2 regions of the Paenibacillus sp. Z6-24 genome follow, and region 1 is predicted to be linked to the other one. Evidence: a T-box and tRNA genes for the amino acid it is inferred to sense, from the RefSeq annotation. Region 1 holds a T-box; the other holds one or more tRNA genes.
The links. A T-box is a leader RNA that pairs with one kind of tRNA and senses whether it is charged. The one in region 1 lies ahead of leuS (leucine--tRNA ligase), so its partner is inferred to be a tRNA-Leu.
Positions count from the first base shown of each region.

Region 2: it encodes a tRNA-Leu, which carries the amino acid that the T-box ahead of leuS (leucine--tRNA ligase) is inferred to sense. The anticodon was not compared.

Region 1 is NZ_CP096398.1:1,529,733-1,545,348, forward strand. Features, by position in the region: gene nadD (nicotinate-nucleotide adenylyltransferase) at 1-175, shown strand, start outside; gene yqeK (bis(5'-nucleosyl)-tetraphosphatase (symmetrical) YqeK) at 156-740, shown strand; gene rsfS (ribosome silencing factor) at 741-1,088, shown strand; gene M1D61_RS06750 (CvfB family protein) at 1,085-2,005, shown strand; gene M1D61_RS06755 (class I SAM-dependent DNA methyltransferase) at 2,100-2,900, shown strand; gene M1D61_RS06760 (GGDEF domain-containing protein) at 3,117-4,229, shown strand; gene M1D61_RS06765 (molybdopterin-dependent oxidoreductase) at 4,353-6,428, opposite strand; T-box leader at 7,310-7,580, shown strand; gene leuS (leucine--tRNA ligase) at 7,720-10,161, shown strand; gene M1D61_RS06775 (ComEA family DNA-binding protein) at 10,293-10,997, shown strand; gene M1D61_RS06780 (deoxycytidylate deaminase) at 11,020-11,520, shown strand; gene M1D61_RS06785 (ComEC/Rec2 family competence protein) at 11,767-14,793, shown strand; gene M1D61_RS06790 (RNA polymerase sigma factor) at 15,158-15,616, shown strand, end outside.
Region 2 is NZ_CP096398.1:1,207,765-1,223,380, forward strand. Features, by position in the region: rRNA gene M1D61_RS05415 (23S ribosomal RNA) at 1-2,726, shown strand, start outside; rRNA gene rrf (5S ribosomal RNA) at 2,798-2,914, shown strand; tRNA gene M1D61_RS05425 (tRNA-Asn) at 2,956-3,031, shown strand; tRNA gene M1D61_RS05430 (tRNA-Ser) at 3,035-3,126, shown strand; tRNA gene M1D61_RS05435 (tRNA-Glu) at 3,213-3,284, shown strand; tRNA gene M1D61_RS05440 (tRNA-Val) at 3,293-3,368, shown strand; tRNA gene M1D61_RS05445 (tRNA-Met) at 3,390-3,463, shown strand; tRNA gene M1D61_RS05450 (tRNA-Asp) at 3,471-3,546, shown strand; tRNA gene M1D61_RS05455 (tRNA-Gly) at 3,648-3,722, shown strand; tRNA gene M1D61_RS05460 (tRNA-Arg) at 3,728-3,804, shown strand; tRNA gene M1D61_RS05465 (tRNA-Leu) at 3,832-3,911, shown strand; tRNA gene M1D61_RS05470 (tRNA-Pro) at 3,918-3,991, shown strand; gene ruvC (crossover junction endodeoxyribonuclease RuvC) at 4,458-4,961, shown strand; gene ruvA (Holliday junction branch migration protein RuvA) at 4,958-5,575, shown strand; gene ruvB (Holliday junction branch migration DNA helicase RuvB) at 5,665-6,681, shown strand; gene M1D61_RS05490 (SpoIID/LytB domain-containing protein) at 7,558-9,678, shown strand; gene queA (tRNA preQ1(34) S-adenosylmethionine ribosyltransferase-isomerase QueA) at 9,685-10,713, shown strand; gene tgt (tRNA guanosine(34) transglycosylase Tgt) at 10,873-12,012, shown strand; gene yajC (preprotein translocase subunit YajC) at 12,146-12,463, shown strand; gene M1D61_RS05510 (SLC13 family permease) at 12,679-13,998, shown strand; gene M1D61_RS05515 (post-transcriptional regulator) at 14,153-14,437, shown strand; gene secD (protein translocase subunit SecD) at 14,653-15,616, shown strand, end outside.

The DNA of each region.
Region 1 (15,616 bases):
TATGCCTGCCTATCTGCAGCCGAGAGTGGTACTGGTCAATATGCCGCAGGTGGATATTTCTTCTACAGACATCCGTGAACGTCTCGCTGCCGGCAAAACCGTCCGTTACATGGTGCACGATCATGTGTATGAATATATCAAGAGGAGTGGACTCTATGAATCTGACACGCGCTGAACTCATTCAATCCGTCTCCTCTCAAATGCCGGAAAAGCGCTGGCGCCACACCGAGGGTGTCATGCAGTCTGCTGTCGTACTCGCCCGGCGTTATGGGGCAGACCCCGACAAGGCGGATCTTGCCGCCATTTTGCACGATGTGGCCAAATACTGGCCGAGTGACCGTCAGGAGCAGCTGCTCCGCGACAAGGCGCTCAATGATGAACTGCTGTTATATGATAAGCCGCTGTGGCATGCGGAGATCGGCGCTTATGTCGCCGAGACCGAATACGGTATTGAAGACACGGAGATTCTCAATGCCATCCGCTATCATACCTCCGGCCGCGTAGGCATGACGACTTTGGAAAAGGTTATCTGTCTCGCGGATTATATTGAACCTGGCCGTGATTTCCCGGGAGTCGACCATATCCGCCGTCTGGCGGAGACCAGTCTGGAAGCCGGACTGGTCGCAGGATTTGATTCCACGATTAATCTGCTGCTGGCGCGGCGTCAGGTGATTTACCCGTTAACGGTATTGTCCAGAAATGATCTGGTCAAACAACTTGAATTGGAGGGAGAACTTTAAATGGCATTAAATCCGGAACAATTGCTGCAAATGACAATTGACGCAGCCGAAAGTATAAAAGCTCACGACCTGGTGGCACTGGACCTGAGAGGAATCTCGCTGGTAGCCGACTATTTTGTAATCTGTCACGGTAACTCGGATACGCAAGTACAATCGATCGCATCCGAGGTGCGCAAGCGCGCCCATGATGCTAATGTCGTTATCCGTGGTATGGAAGGCGTTAACGCGGCACGCTGGGTATTGATCGACCTGGGTGACGTTGTGGTACACATTTTCCATCGCGACGAGCGCGAATATTATAATATCGAGCGTCTGTGGTCTGACGCCAAAGTGGTGGAGAAAGTATGAGCCTGGAAGCAGGAACGATTGTCACGCTCCCCATCGGGCGTGAAGTATCTCCCTATGGCTTTTTCCTGACTGATGGTGAGCAGGAAGTACTGATGCATTACAGTGAACTGATCGGCAAAGTAAAAGTTGGCGACCGGGTGGAAGCATTTATTTTCCATGATACCGAAGATCGTCTGGCCGCTACGATGAAAAAGCCGCTGCTAACTCTGGGAGAACTGGGCAAGCTGAAGATCGCCGATCTGCATCCGCGTCTGGGTGCTTTTCTGGAAATGGGGCTTGGACGCCAGCTGCTGCTGCCGATGAGCGAATTGCCGGAGAAACCGGAACTGCGTCCGCAGATCGGTGACGAGGTGTATGTGGTGATGCAGCATGACCGTCAGGGTCGTCTGCTCGCCCGTCTCGCCGGTGAAGAGGAATTCAGTCCGCTCGTATTCCATGCACCAACCAGCTGGATGAATGAATGGGTGGAAGCGCTGGTGTACAAGCCGCTCCAGATGGGTACATTTGTACTCGTGGATGGCGGCGTACTCGGCTTCGGCGTACTCGGTTTGATTCATCAGAACGAACGCAGCCGGATGCTGCGCCTCGGGGAACGGGTCAAAGTACGCGTAACCCAGGTACGCGAGGAAGACGGACGTGTGAATCTGTCCATGATCCAGCGCAAGGAAATCGGACGGGATGAAGATTCCCAGCGTCTGATGTCCTTTATGCTGGACCGTCCGGACAAGGCGATGCCTTATTCGGACCGGACACCACCGGATGTGATCAAGCAGCGCTTTGGCATCAGCAAAGCAGCTTTCAAGCGCGCACTCGGCAAGCTGATGAAAGAAGGCGTTGTCGTACAGGATCAGAACTGGACACGTATCGTGGACAAAGATGCTCCTGCCGCTGAAGGCACACAGGAATCCCAACAATAAAGGGAACGATTGATTTTCAATTACAGACGGAAAGGTTAGGACCGCATCCCGCAGTCCGAGCCTTTCTGTTTTTGCATCAGCCATGATTAACGGCATGCAAAAACAGGGAAGGACGGTTAAAGCAGTGCCATACCGCAAGTTTGCCTATGTATATGATGAGTTGATGGAAGACATGCCTTATCCGGACTGGCTGCGTTTTGTACGTGAAGCCTGGGATCGGTACGGAATGCCGCGTACGGTAGCCGAGCTGGGCTGTGGTACCGGCAGTATTACCATTCCGCTGGTGAACTCCGGCTTCCGGATGACCGGAATTGATCTGTCGTCGGATATGCTGTCGGTCGCCCGTGACAAAATGGAATCGACACCGCAGGGACACCGGCTGTTCCAGGATGGCAGTGTCCAGTGGATCTGCCAGAACATGACCAGCTGGAAGCTGCCGGAGCCGGTAGACAGCGTTATTTCCTTTTGCGACTGTCTGAATTACCTGACCGAACCGGAGGATATTGTGCATACGTTTCAGTCTACCTATGCCGGTCTAAAGCCGGGGGGTACATTTATTTTTGATGTGCATCATCCGAGCACGCTGCGCCGATATGATGAAGAGCAGCCATTTATGCTGGATGATCGGTCGATCTCCTACCTGTGGACCTGCGAGTATGATACGACCCGTACGGAGATTGAACATCATCTGACAATCTTTGCTCGGGTGGGTGAGGACAGCCAGTCACTATATGAGCGCTTCGAAGAGGTTCATGTTCAGCGCTCCTATGAACAGGAATGGCTGAGCACCGAACTGTACAAGACCGGTTTCCGCGATGTAAAATGTTATGCCGATTTTGAATGGATCGAAGCAGGCGCTGATGCAGCCCGGCTGTTTTTTATTGCTGTAAAGTAATTTTTTTATGATAAGATAATGGAATAATGTGTAAGCAAAAAGCTCCTGTCATAGGAGCTTTTTGCTTGTAAAAGCATAATAAGCAGTATGACTTAATATGAAAAAATGATGATATTTGTCGAAGCACGAATTGTGTATAATGAATATAGCGTGTAAGAATGTGCATCATACAAACAGGCAGGCGGCAATTCAAGGCTGCGATGATGGGGACGAGATATGCAGATGATTATTCAGACATTGTTCAACAATCTTACCTTTTTGACGACCGTACTCTTTTTCGGAAATCTGTTTCTAAAACTCATGGATCAAAAACTACATAGAGTGAGTTGGCTCATTCCCTTGCTTGCCGGGTTATTTGCAGGCTTGCTGGGTATTTGCATGATGAGCTTTTTCTCCATTCGTTTCCATACCGGCAATAATGCAGTTATGGTGGATTTCCGCCAGCTGGCTATTATGATTTCCTTTTATTATGGCGGAGCCTGGAGTGGACTGATCTCGGCGATTATGATAGGCCTGTACCGTTTGTTCAGCGGAGAGCCGCTGCAATTCAGTTCCTGGGTCGGTTTTGGCAATGCGATGTTTACGTATGTCGTTACCTCGCTGTGCATGCGTCGTTCACGAGAGACTTCACTGAAAATCTGGCTCAGGGCGATTATTGCTACTTTGCTGGTTTACATCGTGACTGTCACCATTTTGCAGGCGATTACACATATTGAGCTGAATCTGTTTTTTGGATTGTTATATATTTGTGCCGGGCTGTTCGCCTATTATATCATCCGCTATATTCAGCGGGCGGATGATACGCTGGTAATGATGAGGGAAGCAGCCAATCATGATTTTCTGACCCAGTTATACAACTCGCGTGCTTTTGACCGGCTGTTCCGTCAGACAATTACCGATGCAAGGGAGCATCAGCGATCGTTTGCCCTGCTGGTAATGGATATCGACTTTTTCAAGAAGATTAATGATAATTACGGGCATCTCAATGGGGATACGGTACTGGTACAGGTAGCCGAAGTGCTGAGCCGGACGATTCGGTCAGGAGATTATTGCGCGCGCAAGGGTGGGGAAGAGTTTGCGGTTATTTTGAATGCCTGCAGCTCGCGGCAGGCGGTAGAGCTGGCAGAGCAAATACGCGCTGCAATGGAGCAGTATACCTTTGTGTTGGAAGAAGGACAGAGTATTCATCTGACCGCCTCGATCGGGGTAAGCTGCTATCCATTGATCGAACCGGAACGGCTGTTTTCCGAAGCGGACCGTGCACTTTACAAAGCGAAGGAAAATGGACGCAACCGTGTCACTCTGGCTGATTGCAAACCGGCAGAGTAAGATTTGATAAGATAAATCACCAAAAAGGCTGTCTCTCCTGTAAGTATCAGGAGCAGACAGCCTTTTTGGTGATATATTAGGTTAAATAATCTCGCTCTTAGCCGATCACACCAGCTGATCCACTCAACTGATCGATTCGGCAGGCATGACTGCCTGCTTTTTGTGCAGATCGACTCTGCCGGAGAAGAAGGTCGCGCCGCCGCCCATATCGGACAGACGGTCCGGCGTTAGTGCATTCACCAGATGATCCGGCTGATGATCCGGCGTATCCGCCCATAGTCCCTGGCTGACGACTACGCCAGGCAGTACCGTCTCGCCGACAGCGGCGATCAGTTCACAGGAACCGTAATTGTTGGAGACTGTAATGGTATCGCCATTAATGATGCCTTCGCGCTCTGCATCGGCCGTGTTCATGAACAGCTTTGGCAGCTTTTCCATACCGACATGCTTGGCATTATTAGAGAAGGTCGAATTCAGGAAATTATGTGTCGGTCCCGGTACGAAAATATAGCTGTGACTGTCCTGTTCCTGGAGCGGAATATAGGTAGGCAGTGGCGGCAGACCATGCTGCAGCATGGTGCTGGAGTATAGTTCCACCTTACTGCTTGGCGTACCCAGCCGCTCCGGGTAAATGGTGGCGCGGTTCGCCTTGAGATACTGATGAGCCAGCAGCCCCTCGTAATCAATTCCCTGCAAATACGGATTGCCCGGATGAGCCAGCGCCTGGCGGATCATCTGCTCATCACTGTCCTGCAGCGCCGGCTCTTCAAAGCCCATCGCAGCCGCCAGCAGACGAAACACCTCGGTATTGGATTTACTTTGTCCATAATTCTCGATCACCGGCTGTCCGATCTGCATATAATGATGCCAGTAGGACGTATAGAAATCCAGATTCTCAAAGGCTGAGGTGGCAGGCAGTACAATATCCGCATATGCCGCTGTCTCCGTCAAAAACAGATCATGCACCACTGTAAACAAATCTTCCCGTTCAAGTCCTTCACGCACCTGCGCAGCACGAGGCGCTACGACAGCCGGGTTGCAGCTGTAGACATACAGGGAATATACCGGCGGCTCGGCAGCGGTGAGCGCCCTTCCCAGCTGGTTCATGTTAAAGGAACGGGTATTGCGGTTGTGCAGCAGATCCGGACGCTGCAGAGCGGCTCTATTATGAGCCAGATAGGCAGAATTGGAACGGATCGCTCCGCCGCCGCGTACGAGCCACTGGCCGGTTAATACGGACAGGCAGGTAATCGCGCGGGTATTCATGCCGCCGTTATCATGATGCTGCAGCCCGTTGCCGATACGGATCATGGACGGAGTTGTCTCGCTGTACATACGGGCCAATTTGTAAATGTCATCCACAGGAACGCCTGTGATGCCGGATACGGTTACCGGATCATAGGACTTCACATGCTCACGCAGCTCTTCATGCCCGATTGTATATTCATGCAGAAAATGCTCATCCACCCGGTTCTCGGCGAACAGCACATGCATCAGCCCAAGCGCCAGTGCGGTATCCGTGCCGGGGAGGATCGGAATGAACCAGTCCGCCATCCGGCCGGTCTGATTGCGGTGTACGTCGATCACGACAATTTTGGCGCCCTGCTTGCGTGCCTGTTGGGCAAGAGTAATCTGGTGCATATTGGTGCTGACCGCATTGATTCCCCACAGGATGAACAATCGTGTATGCACCGTATCTTCCGGGTCGGTTCCTATGCTGCCGCCCATCGTATACTTGAATCCTGCTCCTCCGGCTGCGGTACAGATCGTACGCTCCAGCTGACTGGCACCCAGACGATGGAAAAAGCGACGATCCATGCCTTCCGCATTAATATTGCCCATATTGCCATAGAAGCTGTACGGCAGAATACTTTCCGGACCATGCTGTTCGATCAGACCCTTCCAGCGGGAAATAATCGTCTCAATCGCCTCTGTCCACGTAATTGGTTCGAACTGGCGGCTGCCTTTGGGTCCTACCCGTTTAAGCGGCTGGGTGAGGCGTTGATCATCGTAAATGCGCTCGGACATATGCCGTACTTTATTGCATATATTGCCGCGGGTAACCGGATGTTCCGGGTCGCCGGCGATTTTGGTGATTTTGCCGTTTTCTTTATAAATGAGCAGTCCGCACTGATCCGGGCAGTCCAGTGAGCAGACCGTTTTGAAGACGCCATCCGGCTGTTGCGTATAAGCAGACATGAATCACTGCTCCTTTCGGGTGAGTATTTGGTTTAAATTTTGCTCAAAAAAATATGCATTTTAATGTCGAATGTATGACTGGGTTTAATTGAAATTAAAAAAATGTCAAATTGATAAAATTCGTCAAGCTAACATTGCTACATATCATAGCTTGTTCCTTATTATTGCACAACCTTACAACTACATATTCATTATATCTTCTATTCAGAGAGGTAGAGGGACCGGCCCTGCGAAACCCAGGTAAAAAACGTGCCAATTCCAGCAGGCATAGTAAAGTGCCGCACAAGAGACCGATATACCGTCTTGCTTCTTCGCTTTAAAGCTACACTACTTTCATTCTTTATTGCTCAGGCGATTGCCTATGCATTTATCGGCTCGATCGGTGCGCACGGAATGGTGTGGATCTTGGCAATTATATACTCTATCAGTACGGCAATTACCAGGTTTATTGCTACACCGGAAGAAGAGGCGGCCCGTGACAGATCCAAAACTGGACTGATCCGTAAAATCGCCTGATTGTATTTTTCGGAATTGTGTAATACAGGTCTAATACTGGAATGAAAATATGAAAGCAGCTGAAGATATGAATTCCAGCTGTGTTTATTGTGGGCGCTGTGATTATGGTTTATTGAAGGCATGGTTTATAGTATTCTATTGAAAATCTGAATATAGCCAAGGCATCTGCAGAAAATCCAATTAAGAGAACTGCCGATATATAACCCGGAGGATCAATTGTTCTGTGTGAATTTGCGCTTCGTCACCGAAGCATCCTACCTAAGCGAAAGCAGCTTCACTATTTCTTTCATTGACTTTAACGATTAACTTTTTTACAATAAAAACATTGTTATAACCGGATAGCTTTATGCTGATCGGTTCATAGTTAATGCTCAGTGAAAAGGAATAGTAATATCAGCAAGCATTACATAGAGAGTCGGCGGCTGGTGCAAGCCGATATGATGCTGGTGTGAACTCGCCTTGGAGATATGCGTCAGGAATAACGGAATGCAGCCGGATCACTACCGGATATCATAACCGCAGATTCTGAAACGCATCGGCTTCCTGCCGTTATCAGGAAACTAAGTGAGTGAATGGTGAAGCATACCTGTTCGCTAACTAGGGTGGTACCGCGAGATCTAACCTCTCGTCCCTAGCGATATATACGCTGGAGACGAGAGGTTTTTTGTTGCTTTCGGACGTAAAGGCTGTGTCGTCCGCACGAATAACAGAATGGATTATCAGGAGAAGGGCATCACCGAAAGCAGCCATTTTTACACTACAAGGAGGAAATACTATGACAGAAGTACACACTTCCCAGCCGGGCTACCGTCCGCAGGAACTCGAACCCAAGTGGCAGGGCTACTGGGATGAGCACAAAACATTCAAAACGACCGAGGACCCGGGCAAACCGAAGTTCTATGCGATGGACATGTTCCCGTATCCATCCGGCGCCGGTCTGCATGTAGGCCATCCGGAAGGTTACACGGCGACAGATATCGTTTCCCGTTACAAGCGCATGCAGGGTTACAACGTACTGCATCCAATGGGCTGGGATGCATTTGGTCTGCCGGCCGAGCAGTATGCGATCGACAATGGCGGTCATCCGCGTGAATTTACGATTCAGAATATCAATAATTTCCGCCGTCAGATCAAGTCCCTGGGCTTCTCTTATGATTGGGATCGTGAGATTAGCACGACTGACCCGGATTATTATAAATGGACACAGTGGATCTTTATCCAGCTGTACAACAAAGGTCTGGCTTATATCGCCGAGATTCCGGTGAACTGGTGTCCTGCACTGGGCACGGTACTGGCAAATGAAGAAGTCATCGATGGCAAAAGTGAGCGCGGTGGCCATCCGGTCATCCGTCGCCCGATGCGTCAATGGATGCTGAAAATTACCGAGTATGCAGATCGTCTGCTCGAAGATCTGGATGAGCTGGACTGGGCGGAAAGCATCAAGGATATGCAGCGCAACTGGATCGGCAAATCCAAAGGTGCGGAAGTTACTTTCCAGGTGGAAAATACAGAAGAAGAAATCCGCGTGTTCACAACACGCCCGGATACACTGTTCGGAGCAACTTACTGTGTGCTGGCTCCTGAGCATCCGCTGGTAGAGAAAGTCACAACAGCGGAGCAGCAGGAAGCAGTCAAAGCTTACCAGGAAAAAGCTTCCCACAAGAGTGATCTGGAGCGTACCGACCTCAACAAGGACAAGAGCGGTGTATTCACAGGCGCCTATGCAGTAAATCCGGCGAATGGCGAGAAACTGCCAATCTGGATCGCCGATTATGTACTGGCTGCCTATGGTACAGGCGCAATCATGGCCGTACCGGCTCATGATACACGCGACTGGGAATTCGCCCAGAAGTTCGAACTGCCGATCATCGAAGTGGTTGCCGGCGGCGATGTCACCAAAGAAGCCTATACCGGTGAAGGTGAACACGTAAACTCCGGTATGCTGAACGGCATGCAAATGGAAGAAGCGATCTCTACAATGATTCAGTGGCTGGAGGAAAACGGTAAAGGCGAAGGCAAAACGACGTATCGTCTGCGTGACTGGCTGTTCAGCCGCCAGCGTTACTGGGGAGAGCCGATTCCGATTTTGCATCTGGAAGATGGAACCATCAAGCCGGTACCGGAAGACAGTCTGCCACTGCTGCTGCCGGATCTGGAAGAGATCAAGCCGTCCGGTACAGGCGAATCGCCGCTGGCCAATGCAACCGACTGGGTGAACACGATCGATCCGGAGACAGGCATGAAAGCACGCCGTGAGACCAACACGATGCCGCAGTGGGCCGGCAGCTGCTGGTACTACCTGCGTTATATCGATCCGAAAAACAATGATGAACTGTGCTCCAAGGAGAAACTGGATTTCTGGATGCCGGTGGATCTGTATATCGGCGGCGCCGAGCACGCTGTACTACATCTGCTATATGCGCGTTTTTGGCACAAAGTGCTGTACGATATCGGCGTAGTCAACACCAAGGAGCCTTTCCAGAAGCTGGTTAACCAGGGCATGATCCTCGGTACCAACAATGAGAAAATGAGCAAATCCCGCGGTAACGTTATTAACCCGGATGATATCGTCAACGAATATGGTGCGGACACGCTGCGTCTGTACGAAATGTTCATGGGTCCTCTGGAAGCGACCAAGCCGTGGAACGAAAATGGCGTCGAAGGCATGCATCGCTTCCTGGCACGGGTATGGCGTCTGTTTATTAATGAAGAAGGCACTATCAGTTCCAAAATTGTCGACAACGGTGGCGATGACAACTTCAAGCGCACATGGCACAAAACGATCAAAAAAGTAACCGAAGATATGGAGAATCTGCGCTTCAATACGGCGATCAGCCAGCTGATGATCTTTATCAATGAAGCTTACAAAACCGACGAGCTGCCTCGTCAGGCAATGGAGAACTTCGTTCAGCTGCTGTCTCCGCTGGCACCGCATATTGCTGAGGAACTGTGGTCTCGTCTTGGTCACAGCGGCAGTATCACCTATGTAGAATGGCCGAAGCATGACGAAGCCTGGACAACCGAATCCGAAGTGGAAATCGTTATCCAGATCACTGGTAAAATCGTGCAGCGCGTCAACGTTGCCAAAGACATGGATGCCAAAGCGATGGAAGAATTCGCCCTGTCTCTTGATGCGGTCAAACAAGCGATCGAAGGCAAGACGGTTCGCAAGATTATCGCTGTTCCGGGCAAACTGGTTAATATCGTAGCCAACTAATTCAGACTATTGTTAGACGATGAATAATCGATTTGACTATTGAGCTTCTTATTATTTATCTCCTATGCGATGGGAGACCAATTACCGGGACACCGGTAATGTACCGGGTCCCGACAAACAGAGGTGCAGGTATGAAACGTAATATGATGTGGATAGCCGCCGTGTCGGCTGTACTTGGAGTCGGTCTGATCTGCTTTGGTGCCGGGCAGCCTGCGGATGAGGGGACACCCTGGACCGTACTGAATGAGAGAACCGAAGCTTCATTGGTAGAGAATGCTCAGACAGATCATGGAAAAGGGAAGACGTATTCTGCCGATGCCAGGCAGAATGCGGAAATTCCTGCTCCGCAGACAGCGACTGTCCAGCCGGTATCAACACAACCCAAGACGGGCAGCCAGCCGTCTCCTGCGGTCCAGCCGGATTCAGGTCAATCTGATCCGTCCTCTCTTGAGAGAACAGGTGAGCATTCAGCTGTGCCCGGTTCCGATACCGGTGCAGCCGCTCACTCACCCGGACGATCCGAAGATGCAGGTACTGTCCAATCCGGTAAAGGAGCACAGCCCATATCCGGCCAGTCATCTGATCCGGTAGCAGAATCTGCGGCCGAGTCATCGATCAGTACAACCACTGCAGAGGATACGTCCGGCAGAATCAGTATCAATCAGGCCGGTCTGACCGAACTGACTGAGCTGCCCGGCATCGGTGAAAAGAAGGCACAGGCTATTATCGATTACCGTAATGCACACGGTCCTTTTCGGAGTGTAAGCGAACTGGACAATGTCAAAGGGATCGGAAGCAAAATGCTCGCCAAACTGCTGCCATATGCAAGGCTTTAAATGGTTAAGGGGGAAGACCAGGATGCGTAAAGACTGGGATACGTACTTTATGGATATTGCACATATGGTATCGACACGTTCACGCTGTCCGCGCCGTCATGTCGGTTCTGTACTCGTACAGGGCAAAAAGCTGCTCGGTACCGCCTATAACGGAGCACCCATGGGTGTGCCGGACTGCTCGGAAGCCGGCTGTATGATCTCGGAGGAGGTCGAACTGGTGATATCCGGCGGTGTCGAGACAATGGTGAAGAAACAGCGCTGCATTCGTACGATCCATGCCGAGCAGAATCTGCTGCTGTTTACCGACCGTGCAGACCGCGAAGGTTCTACTGTATATGTAACGGATGAACCCTGCTGGACCTGCGCCAATATGCTGGCCAACAGCGGTATTGTCGAAGTGGTCTATCACCGTGCATATCCCAAGGATACCCGCAAAGTACATGAAATGATGCGTCAAAAAGGAATTGTATTCCGTCAGCTGCAGGCCTATGAGCCGCCGCAGCAGACTATAATTATCGATTGATTGAATATATGCCGTGCAGATGCATGTCTGCACCCTCTGTTACCCCTCATCGCACAGGAGAATAGAAGAAGTAACCATTAATGGAAGAACCATTATCAGATCCGCCGGATGCCTGTCATCCCCACGATAAGATAATGGTTCTTTTTTGCGGATTTCTATGGAAAAGATCCGATTTCTTTGTTCTATCTGTGTGATGGAGACATAGGAGGAGCAGATTCGCCAAATTTGAAAAGCAAAGGAGAAACGATGAAAACAAGACCACTGGTTGCATTGTGCGCAGCCTGGGTGACCGGCAGCATGTTTGCAGCTGTTTTGCAAAATGGCGGTTTTGGATGGGGAATGCTCGGACTATCGCTGATCGCGGCGGCGCTGCTCTTATTTTGGCCGGATCACCGACGGACGGTACTGATCCTTGCGCTGACATTGAGCTGTGCTGCGGTATACTGGCATTGGAACGACAGACATAACGAGAGCATGATACCGGCGCTGCTGCAGCAGTCACCGGAGCAGATGAATGAACAGCCTGTTTATGCGGAAGGAGTGATTACCAGCCTGCCGGAGACAGATGGAGACCGGGTTAGTTTCCGGATGAAATTGTATCGACTATCGCAATCAGAGAAAGCAAAGCCACAGCAGGAGCAGGAGTTGGAGACGGTAATCGTACAGCTCAAGCTGGCTGCACGTCAGGAACTGCAGCATGCAGCAGCATGGAAGCGCGGCGACCGCATAACGGTCCGAGGAACCTGGAAAAAGCCTGGAGAAGCGCGCAATTTTGATACTTTTGATTACCGGCAGTATTTGCGGACCCAGTACATTCACTGGATGATCAAAGCCGAAGGGGTCTCCACACTTCAGCCTTCCAATATTCATGTTACCGGTCCTGCTTCATGGCGATGGCAGCTGCTGCGCTGGAATGACGATACCCGGCAAATGCTTGGCAGCCGGATCGGACAGATTTTCCATACCGAAGATCAGGGTTATATGAAAGGACTGCTCATTGGCGATGCCAATGATATCGATCCGCAGCAGTTCGCTTCTTTTTCCCGGCTGGGACTGACGCATATTCTGGCCATCTCCGGCCTGCATGTAGCGATCTATACCGGCATCCTGCTCTGGCTGCTCCGCAAAATAGGTCTGACACGTGAAAGAGCCTGTCTGGTAGTCATGCTGCTGCTTCCCGTTTATGTACTGCTCACCGGGGCTTCGCCGTCTGCGATTCGTGCCGGTATTATGGGGATGATTGCTCTTTATGCGGCAAGCCGGGGAATGCTCAAGGACGGGCTGCATATTTTGTGTGCTGCCTGCTGGGGTATGCTGCTGTATGAGCCGTATTTTCTGCTCAATATAAGCTTTCAACTTTCCTTTGTCGTGACAGCGGGACTGATTTTGTATGTGCCTTTGATGCAGCCCTTACTGCAAAAGCTGCCTTCCCGGCTGGCTGGAGCACTGACGGTGACGCTGGTCGCACAGATGATTTCATTTCCACTAACGATTTATTATTTTAACCAGTTTTCGCTGTTGTCATTTGCGGCCAATCTGGTACTGGTACCTGTATCCAGTCTAGTTGTACTGCCGGTAGGTTCCATAGCGCTGGTAATCAGCTATATATGGCTGCAGGCCGCGGTATGGATTGGCAGTATGGTGTCGTGGATTAATATAGGGTCTTTTTGGATAATGAACTGGCTGGATGGCTTGCCGCTCATGCTGACGATCTGGCACTCTCCATCGCTTGGCTGGATACTTATTTATTATGGTGCGCTGTATCTGCTGCTTCGATACGGACGGGACCTGATACAGGGGAAGCAGGAGCAGGGCGGTTTCTCCACATCAAATGCAGCCCATTCAGGGGCTGCTGCATATCGTGGTGAAGAGGCCCAGGCTACTGCTCCATTGCCTGTTAAATATCGGAATTCCAGTAGGATGAGCGGCAGGACAAACCTTCATGGGAAAGGCCTTTTCGGCACAGGATCGGTTCATGCGATGGCTGGAGGTATGGCTGGATCTTCTCATGCAAAATCCTGCTATGTATCCGATGTTGCTCCCAAAGGGTTACTGTATCGAATCCGGCTGGAACAGCGCTGGATGGCCGTTTTTCCAGAGAGAGGGTTCCTTTTAGCAGCGCTATCTGCTGTAATTACAAGGGTTTTCTATTTTCATACTGTAGGCTCTCCCTGGCTGCGCCGCCGACTGCTTGGGATCATGCTGGCTCCGTGTCTGCTGATTGTAATGCTCATTTACGGCTATGAGAGTCCATTGCAGCATGGAGACGGTATGGTTCAGTATCTGGATGTAGGACAGGGTGACAGCATTCTGATTACCACACCGGGTGGAAAGCATATTCTGGTTGATGGTGGAGGCACGATGAATTTTGAGCAAAAAGGGCAGGAATGGCGCAGGCGCAAAGATCCTTATGAAATCGGAGCCAAACTGCTGGTGCCTCTGCTCAAGCAAAGAGGAATTCATCAGCTCGACGCAGTCATACTGACACATGGCGATCATGACCATGCAGGTGGGCTGCTGGCGGTGGCAGAGCAGATACCGATCCGCCGGTTTATATTTAATGGAACGATGCCCAAGGGCAGTGGGCTGGATGGGCTGATGCGGACACTGCTGGACAGGCAGGTACCGATATATGGCTCTTCGCCGGGAATGAAGCTGCAGCCGGATGATCAGACAGAACTTGCCTTTCTGTCACCCATAGCGGTTACTTCCGGTCTGAATACCGATAACGTAAAAGAGACTGATCCTGCCGCCGCAGCCCTGCAGTCTTCCTTGCCATATCCCCTTGCATCCGCTGTAAATCCGCTTCCGCGCAAAGAAGAACAGAATCATTATTCGGTGGTTTTTTTACTGACGATGAATTCGCGTCGGTTTTTATTTACCGGGGATGCCGATCAGACAGAGGAAAAGGGGATTTTGTATGAGCTGGCTTCCAAGCAGAACCCGCAGCCAAATCCACAGATGCAGGGTTCACAGCAATTTTCCGGCCAGTCTATTCCTATGCCGGTCGATATACTTAAAATAGGCCATCACGGCAGCAAAACATCGACCTCGGCAGAGTGGCTTCAATACTGGCAGCCATCATTGTCGGTCATTTCGGTTGGTCAGCATAATACATACGGCCACCCGACCGCAGAAGTACTGAAGCGGATTCAGACAGCTGGCTCGGATGTGGCCCGCACCGATCTGAACGGCGAAGTGCAGATAAGGGTAAATGCAGATGGCCAGCTATCCCGCCGTACACTGCTGCAGAATGATACCCCATCGAAATAGCGGCAGATCACATTCATTTCCGATCCGCCGTCTTTACTACTCATCTACCGACCCAATTAGCCGGACCCGCAGCGGAAAGTGCTGCGGGATTTTAAAGTTATCGGTCAGAAGATGACGAATAGAGCGGATTTTGGTATCCTGAATACAGCTCTCTTCCGCATTGCCGTCAAAATCGCTTCAAATCCGCTCTAAAAGTGATCTGGAAATGGCCCGGATTCGAATGATTCCTACATAGGGTAAGTGTTTACAAAGCCATTCATCAGTACCATCCGGGATGAATCAATAAATTGAAATTATTTTAAAAGTACTGCAACAATTAGACGGGGTTATGCGTCTAGGGGTTGTAAGGAGAGGGGGATCCTCCGTGGTGGAGCAGGGACTCATCAAGGCCGCCCAAGAGGGAGACCGAGATGCTCTAATCACCCTATTAAGAGAGATAGAACATCATGTGTACAAAACAGCTTACTACATTTTGAACAATGAACAGGATGCTCTGGATGCGGCTCAAGAGGCACTGATCCGTATTTACACCAAAATCGGTTCCTACGAAGAAAAAGCACAATTCAAGACCTGGGTGCAGCGAATCGTGACGAATATTTGTATTGATAAATTCAGACGCAGCAAACCTACTGTTTCCATTGAAGAACACGAAATGGTGTTCGAAGGTCATGACGATGTGGAACACGAAGTGATGCGTGCTTATACGTCCAAGGATGTGAGGGAAGCGATCAATCAACTGCCGGAGCATCACCGTACGGTTATCGTGCTTCGGTATATACAGGACCTGTCCTACAATGAAATCGCGGATTGTCTGGATTTACCT
Region 2 (15,616 bases), 320 kb from region 1:
AACATCTAAGTACCCTCAGGAAGAGAAAACAAGAGTGATTCCGTCAGTAGCGGCGAGCGAACGCGGAACAGCCTAAACCAAGAAGCTTGCTTCTTGGGGTTGTGGGACGTCTCTTTGGAGTTACAAAGGAACTGGGTAAGTGAAGAGGTCTGGAAAGGCCCGCCATAGTAGGTGAAAGCCCTGTAGCTGAAAGTCAGTTCTCTCCGAGACGGATCCCGAGTAGTGCGGGGCACGTGAAACCCCGTATGAATCTGCCAGGACCATCTGGTAAGGCTAAATACTCCCTAGCGACCGATAGTGAAGCAGTACCGTGAGGGAAAGGTGAAAAGGACCCCGGAAGGGGAGTGAAATAGAACCTGAAACCGTGTGCTTACAAAAAGTCAGAGCCCGATATAGGGGTGATGGCGTGCCTTTTGTAGAATGAACCGGCGAGTTACGTTCCCGTGCAAGGTTAAGGTGAAAAGCCGGAGCCGCAGCGAAAGCGAGTCTGAATAGGGCGACATTAGTACGTGGACGTAGACCCGAAACCGGGTGATCTACCCCTGTCCAGGATGAAGGTACGGTAACACGTACTGGAGGTCCGAACCCACGCACGTTGAAAAGTGCGGGGATGAGGTGGGGGTAGCGGAGAAATTCCAATCGAACCCGGAGATAGCTGGTTCTCCCCGAAATAGCTTTAGGGCTAGCCTCGGAAGGTGAGTCGCGGAGGTAGAGCACTGATTGGATGCGGGGCCCGCAAGGGTTACCAAGTTCAGTCAAACTCCGAATGCCGCAGACTTTATTCCGGGAGTCAGACAGTGGGTGCTAAGGTCCATTGTCAAAAGGGAAACAGCCCAGACCATCAGCTAAGGTCCCCAAGTGTGTGTTAAGTGGGAAAGGATGTGGAGTTGCTTAGACAACCAGGATGTTGGCTTAGAAGCAGCCACCATTGAAAGAGTGCGTAATAGCTCACTGGTCGAGTGACTCTGCGCCGAAAATGTAACGGGGCTAAACACACCACCGAAGCTATGGCTTGATACACTAGTATCAGGGGTAGGGGAGCGTTGAATTTAGGTTGAAGGTGTACCGTAAGGAGCGCTGGACAGAATTCAAGTGAGAATGCCGGTATGAGTAACGAAAAGATCAGTGAGAATCTGATCCGCCGAAAGCCCAAGGGTTCCTGAGGAAGGCTCGTCCTCTCAGGGTAAGTCGGGACCTAAGGCGAGGCCGAAAGGCGTAGTCGACGGACAACAGGTTGAAATTCCTGTACCACCGAAAGCCGTTATGAGCAATGGGGTGACGCAGGAGGGTAGTGACGCGGACTGATGGATGTCCGTCCAAGCAGTGAGGCTTGTGTGTAGGTAAATCCGCACACTCCAAGGCCAGGCTGTGATGGGGAGCGAAAATTACAGTAGCGAAGGTCATGATCTCACACTGCCAAGAAAAGCCTCTAGCCAGGAAGCAGGTGCCCGTACCGCAAACCGACACAGGTGGGCGAGAAGAGAATTCTAAGGCGCGCGGAAGAACTCTCGTTAAGGAACTCGGCAAAATGACCCCGTAACTTCGGGAGAAGGGGTGCCCCGGTAGTGTGAATAGCACGAGGGGGCCGCAGTGAAAAGGCCCAAGCGACTGTTTAGCAAAAACACAGGTCTGTGCGAAGCCGCAAGGCGAAGTATACGGGCTGACGCCTGCCCGGTGCTGGAAGGTTAAGGGGAGTGGTTAGCGCAAGCGAAGCTATGAACCGAAGCCCCAGTAAACGGCGGCCGTAACTATAACGGTCCTAAGGTAGCGAAATTCCTTGTCAGGTAAATTCTGACCCGCACGAATGGCGTAACGATTTGGGCGCTGTCTCAACGAGAGATCCGGTGAAATTTTAATACCTGTGAAGATGCAGGTTACCCGCGACAAGACGGAAAGACCCCATGGAGCTTTACTGCAGCTTGATATTGAACTGGGGTGCGATTTGTACAGGATAGGTGGGAGCCTACGAAGAGGGAGCGCAAGCTTCCTTGGAGGCGCCGTTGGGATACCACCCTGATCGCATCTGAGTTCTAACCTGGTACCGTAATCCGGTACAGGGACCGTGTCAGGTGGGCAGTTTGACTGGGGCGGTCGCCTCCTAAAATGTAACGGAGGCGCCCTAAGGTTCCCTCAGAATGGTTGGAAATCATTCGAAGAGTGTAAAGGCATAAGGGAGCTTGACTGCGAGACCTACAAGTCGAGCAGGGACGAAAGTCGGGCTTAGTGATCCGGTGGTACCGCATGGAAGGGCCATCGCTCAACGGATAAAAGCTACCCTGGGGATAACAGGCTTATCTCCCCCAAGAGTCCACATCGACGGGGAGGTTTGGCACCTCGATGTCGGCTCATCGCATCCTGGGGCTGAAGTAGGTCCCAAGGGTTGGGCTGTTCGCCCATTAAAGCGGTACGCGAGCTGGGTTCAGAACGTCGTGAGACAGTTCGGTCCCTATCTGTCGTGGGCGTAGGAAATTTGAGAGGAGCTGTCCTTAGTACGAGAGGACCGGGATGGACGCACCGCTGGTGTACCAGTTGTTCCGCCAGGAGCATCGCTGGGTAGCTACGTGCGGAAGGGATAAGCGCTGAAAGCATCTAAGCGTGAAGCCCCCCTCAAGATGAGATTTCCCAATTAGTAAGACCCCTTGAAGACGACGAGGTAGATAGGTTGGGGGTGGAAGTGCAGCAATGCATGGAGCTGACCAATACTAATCGGTCGAGGGCTTATCCAAAAAGCTTCTAAAACAGCGAAGTTTCGTTTCGGATTCAGTTTTCAGGTGATCAACACCTGCAAGGCAAGACGTTTGGTGATGATGGCGGAGGGGTTCCACACGTACCCATCCCGAACACGACCGTTAAGCCCTCCAGCGCCGATGGTACTTGGACCGCAGGGTCCTGGGAGAGTAGGACGTTGCCAAGCGAAAACAAGCAAGACTTCCGCTCGAAGAGAGCGGGTATTATTCCCTGATAGCTCAGTTGGTAGAGCACTCGACTGTTAATCGAGTTGTCACAGGTTCGAGTCCTGTTCGGGGAGCCATATGGAGAGGTGTCCGAGTTGGCCGAAGGAGCACGATTGGAAATCGTGTAGGCGTCACAAGCGTCTCGAGGGTTCGAATCCCTCTCTCTCCGCCAGAATGATTATTTTCTCTGTATGTATAATAAAAATATTGTTGGATAATCAAATACATGTTAGTATAGCATATAATGCATGTTACTATGGCCCGTTGGTCAAGGGGTTAAGACACCTCCCTTTCACGGAGGTAACAGGGGTTCGAATCCCCTACGGGTCATTATTTATGGAGACTTAGCTCAGCTGGGAGAGCATCTGCCTTACAAGCAGAGGGTCGGGGGTTCGATCCCCTCAGTCTCCACCATAGATACTTTTTGCATGATGACGCGGGGTGGAGCAGTCCGGTAGCTCGTCGGGCTCATAACCCGAAGGTCACAGGTTCAAATCCTGTCCCCGCAATAGTTTTGGAACCGTGGTGTAGGGGTTAACATGCCTGCCTGTCACGCAGGAGATCGCGGGTTCAAATCCCGTCGGTTCCGCCATTTATTTCTTGGTTATTCATTAGTGGATTAACGAGAGAAATAAAATTGATAATCAATTGGGTTATCAACGTAATGCAGTATGTAGAACTACAAGTTTGTTTGCGGACGTGGCTCAGCGGTAGAGCATCGCCTTGCCAAGGCGAGGGTCGCGGGTTCGATTCCCGTCGTCCGCTCCATTTATGCGCCCTTAGCTCAGCTGGATAGAGCGTTTGACTACGAATCAAAAGGTCAGGAGTTCGAATCTCTTAGGGCGCGCCATTTATCATTTTGAAAGACCACATATTTGCCGGTGTGGCGGAATTGGCAGACGCGCGCGACTCAAAATCGTGAGGGAAACCGTGGGGGTTCGAGTCCCTTCACCGGCATATCATCGGGATGTAGCTCAGCTTGGTAGAGCACCTGGTTTGGGACCAGGGGGTCGCATGTTCAAATCGTGTCATCCCGATATGCAAAAGCATCACTCTTATAGAGTGGTGCTTTTTTATTTTTTTGTAGTTTTGCTGGTATTGAGTTTTTTATTAGTTCGTTGCGCCACCTTTTATTACTGCATTTATTTAATGAGTTCCGTAGCCTGAGTGAACTTGTTTTTGTTATAATAAAAAAATGATACATATGTTCGCCTATTTGGCTTATGATATAGTATGATGAACGGAAGAGAACGATTTAGTTAGCATGTTATTAGTTAGATATTTTCATGAACATTTTTCTTGAAAATAAACAAGAGCATAGCAAACAAGAGCACATTAAACCACACTAAACCACTGTAAATGAGGAAACAGTAAGTCGCTGATTACTGTGCTGCTGAAGTGTACCTTATCAGATGATCTGGATATGCACGCAGGAAGTTCATTACAAATAAAAGATGTGCAATTCATAAATGAGGTAGAATGCAGAATAAGGGAGAGATAAGTTTGCGTATTTTGGGGATTGACCCGGGAATCGCGATTGTCGGGTTCGGGTTTATTGATAAAAACGGTAGCAAGCTGACACCGGTTCAATATGGGTGTATTCAGACCGAGGCTCATACACCGGATGAAGAACGGCTAGTGCATGTATATGAAGCTATGATACAGTTGATCGACAAGTATAAGCCGGACGCTGTCGCTTTTGAGAAATTGTTTTTTAGTCGTAATGTGACTACAGCCATGTCAGTCAGTCAGGCACGGGGCGTCTCCATACTGGCGGCTGCACAGCGTGGACTGCCTATCGGAGAATATACACCGATGCAGGTCAAACAAGCTATTGTTGGCTACGGTAAAGCAGAGAAAAGACAGGTTCAGGAGATGGTCCGGATGTTTTTGAACCTGCAAAAAATTCCAAAGCCGGATGATGTCGCAGATGCACTGGCTGTTGCGGTTTGTCATGCCCATTCCTATGTGTTGAATTCTAAATTAAATGAGGTACTCAAAAAATGATTGATTATTTACGCGGGCCTCTGGTCCATCTGGAGAATGAATATATTGTTATGGATATCAATGGTGTCGGATATCGGGTGTTTTGTCCGAATCCATTCGCCTGGGCCAAGCATACGGGAGAGATTACGGTCTACATCCATCATCATGTACGTGAAGATGCTATACAGCTCTTTGGTTTCCCGAGTCGTGACGAACAGAAGCTGTTTCGTAAATTGATTGAAGTCTCGGGTATCGGACCACGGGTTGCTCTCGGGATTCTGAGTGGTGGCACTCCGGAAGGTGTCATTACAGCCATCTATCAGGAGAATATTACTTTCCTGACCAAACTGCCCGGCATTGGCAAGAAAACGGCTCAGCGTATGATTCTGGACCTCAAAGACAAGCTGGATGGTATTGGCGACGCACTTATCGCTACAGGGCTATTTGCACAGGCAGAATCTCCACTGGCTGCTTCAGGAGATGTATGGCCGGAAGTTCGTGAAGGGCTTAAAGCACTTGGCTACACAGAGACCGAGCTAGATCGTATGTGGCAAACACTGAAGCATGAAGTATTCCCGGAAGATACAGCCGACTCCGTAATGAAACGTGCACTGAAAATGCTGTATACTGGATAACATAGCGAATTGGACTGGATGTAACAATTGGGATAAATATACGCTTTGAAGATTGAGACACGAAATGTAATGAGAGGGGAGCGATAAAGATGACGGATGACCGCATTATATCGGCTAACTTGATGATGGAAGACCAAGCGGTGGAACTCAGTCTGCGTCCCCGTTACCTGGCAGAGTACATCGGTCAGAGCCGGGTAAAGGAAAACCTGAAAATTTATATTGAAGCGGCAAAGATGCGGGGTGAGGCACTGGATCATGTGCTGCTCTACGGTCCGCCAGGACTCGGTAAAACGACACTTGCCAACATTATTGCCAATGAACTGGGTGTTAACCTGCGTACGACTTCTGGTCCTGCGATCGAGCGTCCGGGCGATCTGGCAGCACTGCTGACCAATCTGCAGGATGGGGATGTTCTGTTTATTGATGAGATTCACCGATTGAACCGATCGGTTGAAGAGGTACTGTATCCGGCGATGGAAGATTCTGCACTGGATATTATGATCGGAAAAGGACCAAGTGCGCGTTCGGTAAGACTGGATCTTCCGCCATTTACACTGATCGGAGCAACGACCAGAGCAGGTTTGCTGTCTGCGCCGCTGCGTGATCGATTTGGTGTAGTCAGCCGCTTGGAGTTTTATACGGTCGATGAACTGACCTTTATCGTTAGCCGTGGGGCGGATATTCTGGGAATAGAAATTCTGGGGGATGCTGCCGAGGAGATTGCTCTGCGGGGAAGAGGAACACCGCGGATTGCGAACCGGCTGCTCAAACGGGTGCGGGATTATGCTCAGGTACGTGGCGATGGGATCATTACGCCGGAGATTGCTGCGGAAGCGCTTGATATGCTTCAGGTTGATCCATGCGGACTGGATCAGATTGACCACAAAATGCTGGAAGCCATGATTCATAGCTTCCGTGGTGGACCGGTAGGGCTGGATACGATTGCAGCTACTATTGGAGAAGAAGGCCAGACGATCGAGGATGTGTACGAGCCGTATCTTCTGCAGCTTGGATTCCTGCAGCGAACTCCGCGTGGTCGTGTCGTTACGCCAAAAGCTTACAATCATCTGGGTATACCCATGCCTGAAGACTTGAAGGGTAAATAAACAAAAGGCATGTTATAATGGAGACTCTGATATGTAGATAGAGCCTCTGAATAGCGCCAAGCCTGTTATTTATAGAGTTTTATCTTCTATAAATGACAGGTTTTTTATTGTGTTTGTGTGAGTAGTGGATAGTTGTGCGACCGGTATAAACTTGAATAGTCAATGTATATTGTATCGTCAATATATGTTTGGTCATTCAGGTAGTAATAGAGCGGTTTTATAATGTTTGGCATCTATGTTCTGTAGGTGTCTGTGTCTGTTCAACAGACTTTTATAAGCATCTGAGAAGCAGCTATTCAATCATTTGGGTCGGTCAGCAAGTCATTTACGTTGTTCCTGCGTATAATGAGTAATGTGTAAAAAATTAAAATATTATGCGCTCATACGTGCCGGATCATTTGCTGGACAGCTTGATATCAATATAGTCAATTGCTGTATCAACAAGGCTAATGGATCTATCACTAACGTCGAAGATAGGTTACGAATATTAATCAATGTGATGAAATGCAATTGATGTATGATGAGATCCAGCAGGTTCCCCATCGATGTGTTATGAGATTTAGTCGATATTTCATAACAGTCAGTCAATGTATGATGAAAATTGAATGGTGTAGGAAGAGCCTATCGTATGATCCGGGGATCTTTTTAGAGCATAGGGAAAGGAAGATGGCGATGGCAAAATTTACAGTACTGAAAAGACGTTCTCAGGAGGAGCCGCCCAAGGGTAATCATAGTCATCCAGACTGTCAGTGGGATATGCATAGCTTGGCGAAAGGTCACTATCCTATGCAGACTGGTCATGATTCTGACTTTATACAGGAACAGGTAGAAGTACAGTCTTGTATCGCCTCAGAATTCTATAGACGGAATACTGAAATGGGAAATCAGCACAAGTACAGCCGCAATTATGGTTCGGTGCTGCGTAAAATGGCTGTGCGTACAGTTGGCGTGCTTGCGCTCGTTGCTGTGCTTATGATCAGTTATGTGGCACCTTCTTATGCGGCTGGAGCAGCAGATGATGAGGTTCGGGTCGGGATATTTTTTAATGGTGGTAGTACGTATACATCCATAGTGCCCGTCGTGAATGTGAAATCTGCAAGCGAGCTGGAGCTGGGAGAGATGAGCGGCAAGACATTTGATTCCTGGCTGAGGATTGGGAAGCAAGCGAGCTTTGGCATTGATGGATATCGGGTCAAAGTACTGGAAACTTCCGATTTCTCTACCGCTGCAGCAGGGATCAAGCTGCTGCAGCCCACAAGCGACAAACCGATCGTATTTACTTCTTCCAAAAACGGCAGTACGGTCTATCAGCTGTATACCGGCATGTATGCTACCGAAGCGAATGCTGCCACAGCAGCTTCTCGTGTAAGCTCAACCGTACGCTCTCTACTGAGCGGACAGATTCCAACTGTTAAAGGCAGCATGCATCTGTCTGCTGGCGGTTATGGAAGTGAAGCGCAGGCACAATCTGCATTGGCGGCTGTACAAAATGCTGGACTGGACGCATTTATCGCTCTGACGCATAGTGGTGGACAGCTCACTTATAATGTATGGGTAGGCGAGGAGGCGAATAGTGCAGGTCTTGGCGCTGTAAAGGCTGCTGCCGTAGCAGCAGTGCCTGATGTGTCTTTGACAACCGTAAGCAGCACCGAGTCGGCTCTGATCATCCGGCAAAACGTAACTTCAAGCATTACGGGCCCTTCCCCGGTTGATCATTATATCGTGAGCGGCAGTAAAGCGGTGATGCGGCTCAAAGGAAGCGATGCCGGCACCCAGGTCACCGAACGTTCTGCCCGTTCATACCGTGGCGACTTTGAAATTAGTAATTATAATGGACAACTCGCCTGGATTAATGTACTGCCGATGGAAGATTACCTCTATTCCGTCGTGGGCGGCGAGGTGTCCGCTTCCTGGCCTGCAGAAGCGCTCAAAGCGCAGGCTGTGGCGGCACGCAGTTATGCCCGCTTTCAAGAAGGAACATCACGGTTTAAAATAGCAGATGTGGTCGATGGTACGCTCAGCCAGGCTTATAATGGAGTCAGTGCAGAGGACAAACGTATTATCAAAGCGGTAGATGACACGGCCGGCGAACTGGTCATGAAAAATAACAAAGTGCTGGAGACCATTTTCTCCGCCAATGCCGGCGGGATGAGCGCCGATAATTCGGAAGTATGGAAAGGCAGCGGAGATGCTTATGTTAGCGTCATATCCGATGGGGATGCAGCCGCACAGGCCAATCTCAAAAAATGGTATCATGTGCTGCTGAATAACGGGGATTCCGGCTATATCCGGGAAGATAACGCCAAGCTTGCAGGCAAGCAGACCGAGGCTGGATTGGATTATATGACGGTGACTGCCAAAAACACCAATGTACGCGAACTGCCGGTCGTACAAAACAGCGTCAAAGCGGTCGCCCAGCTGAATCCGGGAGATCAGGCGGTTGTGCTGGAAATCGTACCGGAATCCAATAGCTATGAATGGATCCGTGGTCCGTATACATCTGCCCAGCTGCTGTCTGCCCTGAAAGGCAAAACAACATCCAGTCTGCCATCTACGATTACTTCCATTCAGGTCAGCGAACGCGGCCCATCCGGGCGTGTGACGGAGATTAAGGTCAATGGAAACGTCGTGAATGTGAAGTATCCGGATATGTTCCGCTCGGCACTGAATGGTCTGCCAAGTACATTATTCGATGTGGTGCATACCGAGAAATATACGGTAATCGGCGCTGGCAGCAGTCAGAATGAACTGCCTGCAGCAGGAGTAGTCATTCTGGGAGCCTCGGGACAGGGTAAAGGCACTTCATCCACCGTCATTATGAACGGTGACGGAAACGCTCGTGTCACCGAGCCGGGAGGCTTTCTATTCACCGGACGCGGTAATGGCCATGGACTGGGGCTGTCGCAATGGGGCGCCAAAGGCATGGCTGACAAGGGTTTTGGTTATAAAGAAATTTTACAGCATTATTATAAAGGTGCAGTAATTACGAAAGGATAAATGAAGATGAAAGTGGATATGTATGATTTTGACCTGCCGGAGCATTTGATTGCGCAGGTACCTCTCAAAGAGCGGACAGCTTCCCGTCTGTTGACGCTGAATAAAGTAACCGGTGAAGTGCAGCATGAGCATTTTGCTGATATTATTAACTATTTCAATGAGGGAGATACATTGATTCTGAACGATACACGGGTAATCCCGGCGCGTCTGTTCGGAACCAAAAAGGATACTGGAGCTAAAGCAGAGGTTCTGCTGCTGACCCAGCTGGAAGGTGATCGCTGGGAAGCGCTCGTCAAGCCGGGCAAAAAGATCAAAGCCGGAGCGGTCATTCATTTCAGCGATGAACTGGAAGCGGTGATCGAAGAAGAAGGCGATATGGGGATGCGCGTGTTATCCTTCCGGTATGAAGGGATTTTCCAGGAGATTCTGGACCGTCTGGGAGAAATGCCGCTGCCTCCTTATATCAAGGAAACGCTGGACGATCGTGAACGTTATCAGACGGTATATGCCAAAAATGAAGGTTCTGCAGCTGCACCTACAGCCGGTCTTCATTTCACGACAGAATTGCTGGATCAGATTCGGGCAAAAGGAGTACAAATCGGCTTTGTGACGCTGCATGTCGGTCTGGGAACATTCCGTCCGATGAGTGCAGAGACAGTCGAAGAGCATGTGATGCATGAAGAGTACTACTCCCTGCCTGCCGAGACTGCTACACTGCTGAACGAGACCAAGGCTCGCGGCGGCCGGGTGATTGCGGTAGGTACTACTTCAGCGCGTACGCTGGAGACGGTGGCACGTGATTTTCAGGATCGTCCGCTGGAAGCTGCAAGCGGATGGACACAGATCTTTATTTATCCGGGACATACTTTTGGACTGGTGGATGCGATGATTACCAATTTCCATCTCCCCAAATCCACGCTGGTTATGCTCGTAAGTGCGCTCGCCGGACGAGAGCATATTATGGCTGCCTATCAGGCGGCGATTGAACAGGAATACCGGTTCTTCAGCTTTGGGGATGCAATGTTCATTTATTAATGAAGGAACGGCTGTAAATAATAAATATATCAGTATGAACATATATTGTGCTTGATGGGGTTGCTCCGTTATAATTAAATGTCGGTTGATCGCAGGAACGGTACTGCCGGTCCTATCTGTTTTGCCTATTAAATCACCAGAAGGATGAGAATAAATATTATGTCTGGACCTATAACGTACGAACATATCAAAACCTGTAAACAGTCAGGAGCCCGGCTTGGACGGGTTCATACTCCGCATGGTGTGATTGAGACACCTGCTTTTATGCCTGTAGGCACCCAGGCGACCGTAAAAACGATGAGCCCGGAAGAACTCAAGGAAATGGATGCGCACATCATTCTCAGCAACACGTACCATCTGTTTCTGCGTCCCGGCCATGATCTAATCAAGGAAGCAGGCGGACTACACAAGTTCATGAACTGGGATCGTCCAATTCTGACAGACAGCGGCGGTTTCCAGGTATTCAGTCTTAGTGAAATGCGCAAAATTACCGAAGAGGGCGTTCATTTCCGCTCTCATCTGAACGGGGACAAGCTGTTCCTGTCACCGGAAGTGGCTATGGAAATCCAAAATGCACTCGGTTCCGATATTATGATGGCATTTGATGAATGTCCGCCCTATCCGGCAGAGTATGACTATGTGAAGAAGTCGCTTGAACGCACGACCCGCTGGGCCGAGCGTTGCCTGAATAGTCATGCCCGTCCACAGGACCAGGGACTGTTCGCGATTGTGCAGGGCGGTATGCATGAAGACCTGCGTCGTCAGAGCGCACTTGATTTGACTTCGATGGATTTCCCGGGGTATGCTATTGGTGGACTGAGTGTTGGGGAGCCCAAGCATTTAATGTATGAAGCTCTCGAATACACAATGCCATTTTTGCCGGGTAACAAGCCTCGTTATCTGATGGGCGTTGGTTCACCCGATGCACTGATCGAGGGCTCTATTCGTGGTGTGGATATGTTCGATTGTGTACTTCCTACACGAATTGCACGTAATGGTACCACAATGACCAGCGAAGGCCGTGTTGTTGTACGTAATGCCAAGTATGCCAGAGACTTTGGACCGCTTGATCCCAATTGCGACTGCTACACTTGCCGCAATTATTCACGCGCGTATTTGCGTCACCTGATCAAAGCAGACGAGACTTTTGGTCTGCGACTGACTACGTATCACAATCTGCACTTCCTGCTTAACCTGATGAAAAATGTACGCCAGGCGATCATGGATGACCGTCTGCTTGATTTCCGTGATGAATTCTTCACGCAATATGGACTGCATGATAATGATAAAGGCTTCTAAGCCAATCTTTACATCATAAAGAACATCGGATAATGCACCGGATAATCGCTGTATATTTTGCCGATCAACAAACGGAAACACTTCGGGAACCGGAATTCCGGTTTCCGGTTTATATCAAAAAGGGGGCAATACCATGTTTAATGTAGCAGCAGCCGCTGGTGGCGGTACCGGAATTTTGGGAGCTATCGTTCCATTTGTATTGATGTTTGTTGTATTCTATTTCCTGCTGATTCGTCCTCAGCAAAAGAAACAAAAGCAGCGTAACATGATGCTGAACACACTCGGCAAAGGCGACAAAGTGGTAACTATCGGTGGTCTGCACGGTACGATCACTGAAATCACAGACGATATTGTCGTACTTCGTGTAAACGATGTCACCAAACTGACATTTGATCGTTCGGCAATCAGCCACTCGACAGCCAAAGACACAGCACCAGATGCCAAAGTCTAAGGATATCCGGCTGATTTCGGAACGGATTCAGTATAATCTATTCATAAGGAGCGGACCTGCCTGCAGGTCTGCTTTTTTTATGGCTGCTGCTGGTAGTTAGGCTTTGCTATCCCGAACAAAATTCATTATGATAGGGAATTGAACCGAGCCTATGACAAGGATCTTTTTGGACCAGGACCAGGGCCGGATAAAGAAATGAAGAAAGGATGTGCCTTGTGCAAATATTAGAAATGCTGACATGGCAGCCAACAGCGGCTATTATCATTTTTCTAATCATATATGCGGTATGGATTACGGATCAAATGAACCGGGCGATGATTGCGGTGATTGGAGCGGTGCTGTTCCTGCTGCTCGGTCTGGTTCATTGGGAAAATGCCTACACGATGCATATCAACTGGGATACACTGCTGCTCTGGATGAGTATGCTGGTGATTACAGGCGTGATCAGCCGCAGCGGTCTTGTTCATTATGCCGCCGTCCACAGTCTGAAATGGACGCGCAGCAATCCGCTGGTAATTTTTATTGTTCTGATGCTGTGGACCGCTCTGGGAGCTGCGCTTCTGGATCATATTACCATCATCATTCTAATGGTACCGCTGATCTTGACGGTAACCAACCTCTTGAAGATGAATCCGGTTCCTTTTCTAATCGCAGCGGTAATTACAAGCAATATTGGCGGCACGGCCACTCTGATCGGCAATCCGGCCAATATGTGGATCGGTACGGCCAATCCACAACTGACCTTCGTGTCCTTTGTGACTGTGCTGGGACCTCTCATGCTGATTCTGCTGGCAGTAAATCTGCTGCTGATCGCGCTGTTGTACTGGAAAAGCTTCCGAACTGCCTGGCATACGGGAAGCACAATAAAGCTGGAACAGGAAATGAAGAGTTCCATCGAGAATCGCAAACTCGCTTTTGTCGTTTTAATGGTCTTTGTATTCGTTATCGCAGGCTTGATTATCGGATCATGGCTGGATATGCGTTTATCCCTGGTTGCAGCCGCTGGAGCGGTTCTTATGCTGCTGGCTGCCGTCTCGCTGGGAGCAAAGCCATTTTCGGTGCTGCGTCATCTGGAATGGGATACATTGTTATTTTTTGCAGGGCTGTTTGTTCTGGCGGGCGGATTGATGGAGACCGGCTGGATTCAGGCTGGGGCCCGTTATCTGATCGAACTGACGAACGGCAGCATGTCCTGGATTGCACTGATTCTGCTATGGATCACTGGTCTGTTGTCTGCCGTGATGGATCATATGCCATGGATCGCAGTCATGATTCCAATGGTTCAAGAGACAGCTGTACAGATGGATGCTTCCACATCGGCAGTCATTAATCCATTATGGTGGGCACTATCGATCGGTGCAGGCGTGGGAGGCAGTGGTACACTGCTGGGATCTGCTGCAGGCTTGATCGCTGCATCAATGGCAGACCGCCGTCAGCAGCGCCTGGGTTATCTGGAATTTCTGCGAGTAGGTCTGCCGCTGACACTGATTTCGTTAGGGATTGCATCATGGTATCTGTATGCGATTTTGCTGTAACCAGAAATTTCCCCATTATTATGTGTATTATACTAGGCGGCTGGCAGGAATTAGGGTACAGTTGAAGAATGTGTAACCTGTACAGTTCATAAGACTGGAATGACGGCAGTCCAATATGAATAAGCGATAAGCAACGGGAAGGTAGCTGGTGGACATGGAAGAATTAAGCAATGCGGAATTGACGGAACTGATCGACTCGCTCTGCCAGAGCAAAATAGAAGAATTTGGGATGCTGGGATATGAGCAGCTGACCTCGGATGAACTCTGGGACTGTCTGAACAACAAGTATGAAAAGCAGGGCATGCCCCGTCTGCATGAGCTGGTCAATGACATTTTGTCGATGAAACCGAATCAGCTGATGCATTATTTGACGATGTCTTCTTATAAGAAAATGGAGAGTGCGGATACCCGGGAATTTAAGCCTCCATTTCTCGGATAATGCTGTGTCAGGAAATATGGTATTGCGCATATTGCCTGACAGATGGTAAGGTTTGTTCGCAGGCAGATTGTATGAACCCATTGGACCAAGGATAAGCTGGGCCGGTGTTTGACGGGCATCAGCTTGTTTGTTTTGCCGACCACTGGTAAATTGACTGTCATTTGCCGCATCGCTATAATAGGAATATTGAGAATGAAAGGGGAACCACATACGGGATGAAAAGAATCATCAGCTTCGTAGTCGTCATACTTGTCGTGACCGGTATTATCGGCGCCACGACCCCGCTATTTAAAGACATCCGTCTGGGATTGGATCTTAAAGGCGGTTTCGAAATCTTGTATCAGGCTACGCCAACCACGCAGGGGGAAGCAGTCACCAGAGAATCTCTGACACAGACTGCAAGAAGTTTGGAACAGCGTGCCAATGCCCTTGGTACAAGTGAGCCGGAAATCACAACAGAGGGTACGGATCGTATTCGTCTGAGAATCGCCGGTGTTACGGATGAAGCTACTGTCCGTCAGACCATGAAAGAGCCGGCTGAACTGACATTCCGGAGTATGGATGGATGTTCAACGGATGCTTCACAGAACGCCGATAATACGCCTGCGCAAAAACAGAGCCAGGACACCAGCAAATCCAAATCTGCAGAAGATACCAAAGCTGCAGATACAACGAGTAGCATCGATAGCAAATCCTCGGATGCCAATGCAGTATCTGCACAAACCGAAGGATTGCCGCAAGGAGTGACGGTCACTCCTGACACTGGAGCCGGCACAACGGCTGTAGAAAATACTTATGCCAATGAAGATCCGACCAAAATCTATTGTAAAGTGGAATTGACGGGGGATGACTTCAAAGAGAACGGTGCATCTGTGGTGTATAACTCACTGCAGCAGCCTGAAATCACTATTGAAGTGAAAGATGCCAAGAAATTCGGCGAAATTACCAAACGTCTGATCAATCAGCCGCTGGGCATTTTCCTGAATGGTCAACTGCTGTCCGCACCAACAGTAAGAGCTGAACTTACAGATGGTAAAGCCAGCATTTCCGGCAGCTATACGGTGGAGGAAGCACAGCAGCTTAAAGACCAGATCAATCTGGGTGCACTGCCGCTAAAACTGACCGAAATCTATTCACAGAGTGTAGGAGCTTCGCTCGGTCAACAGTCGCTTAACGAGA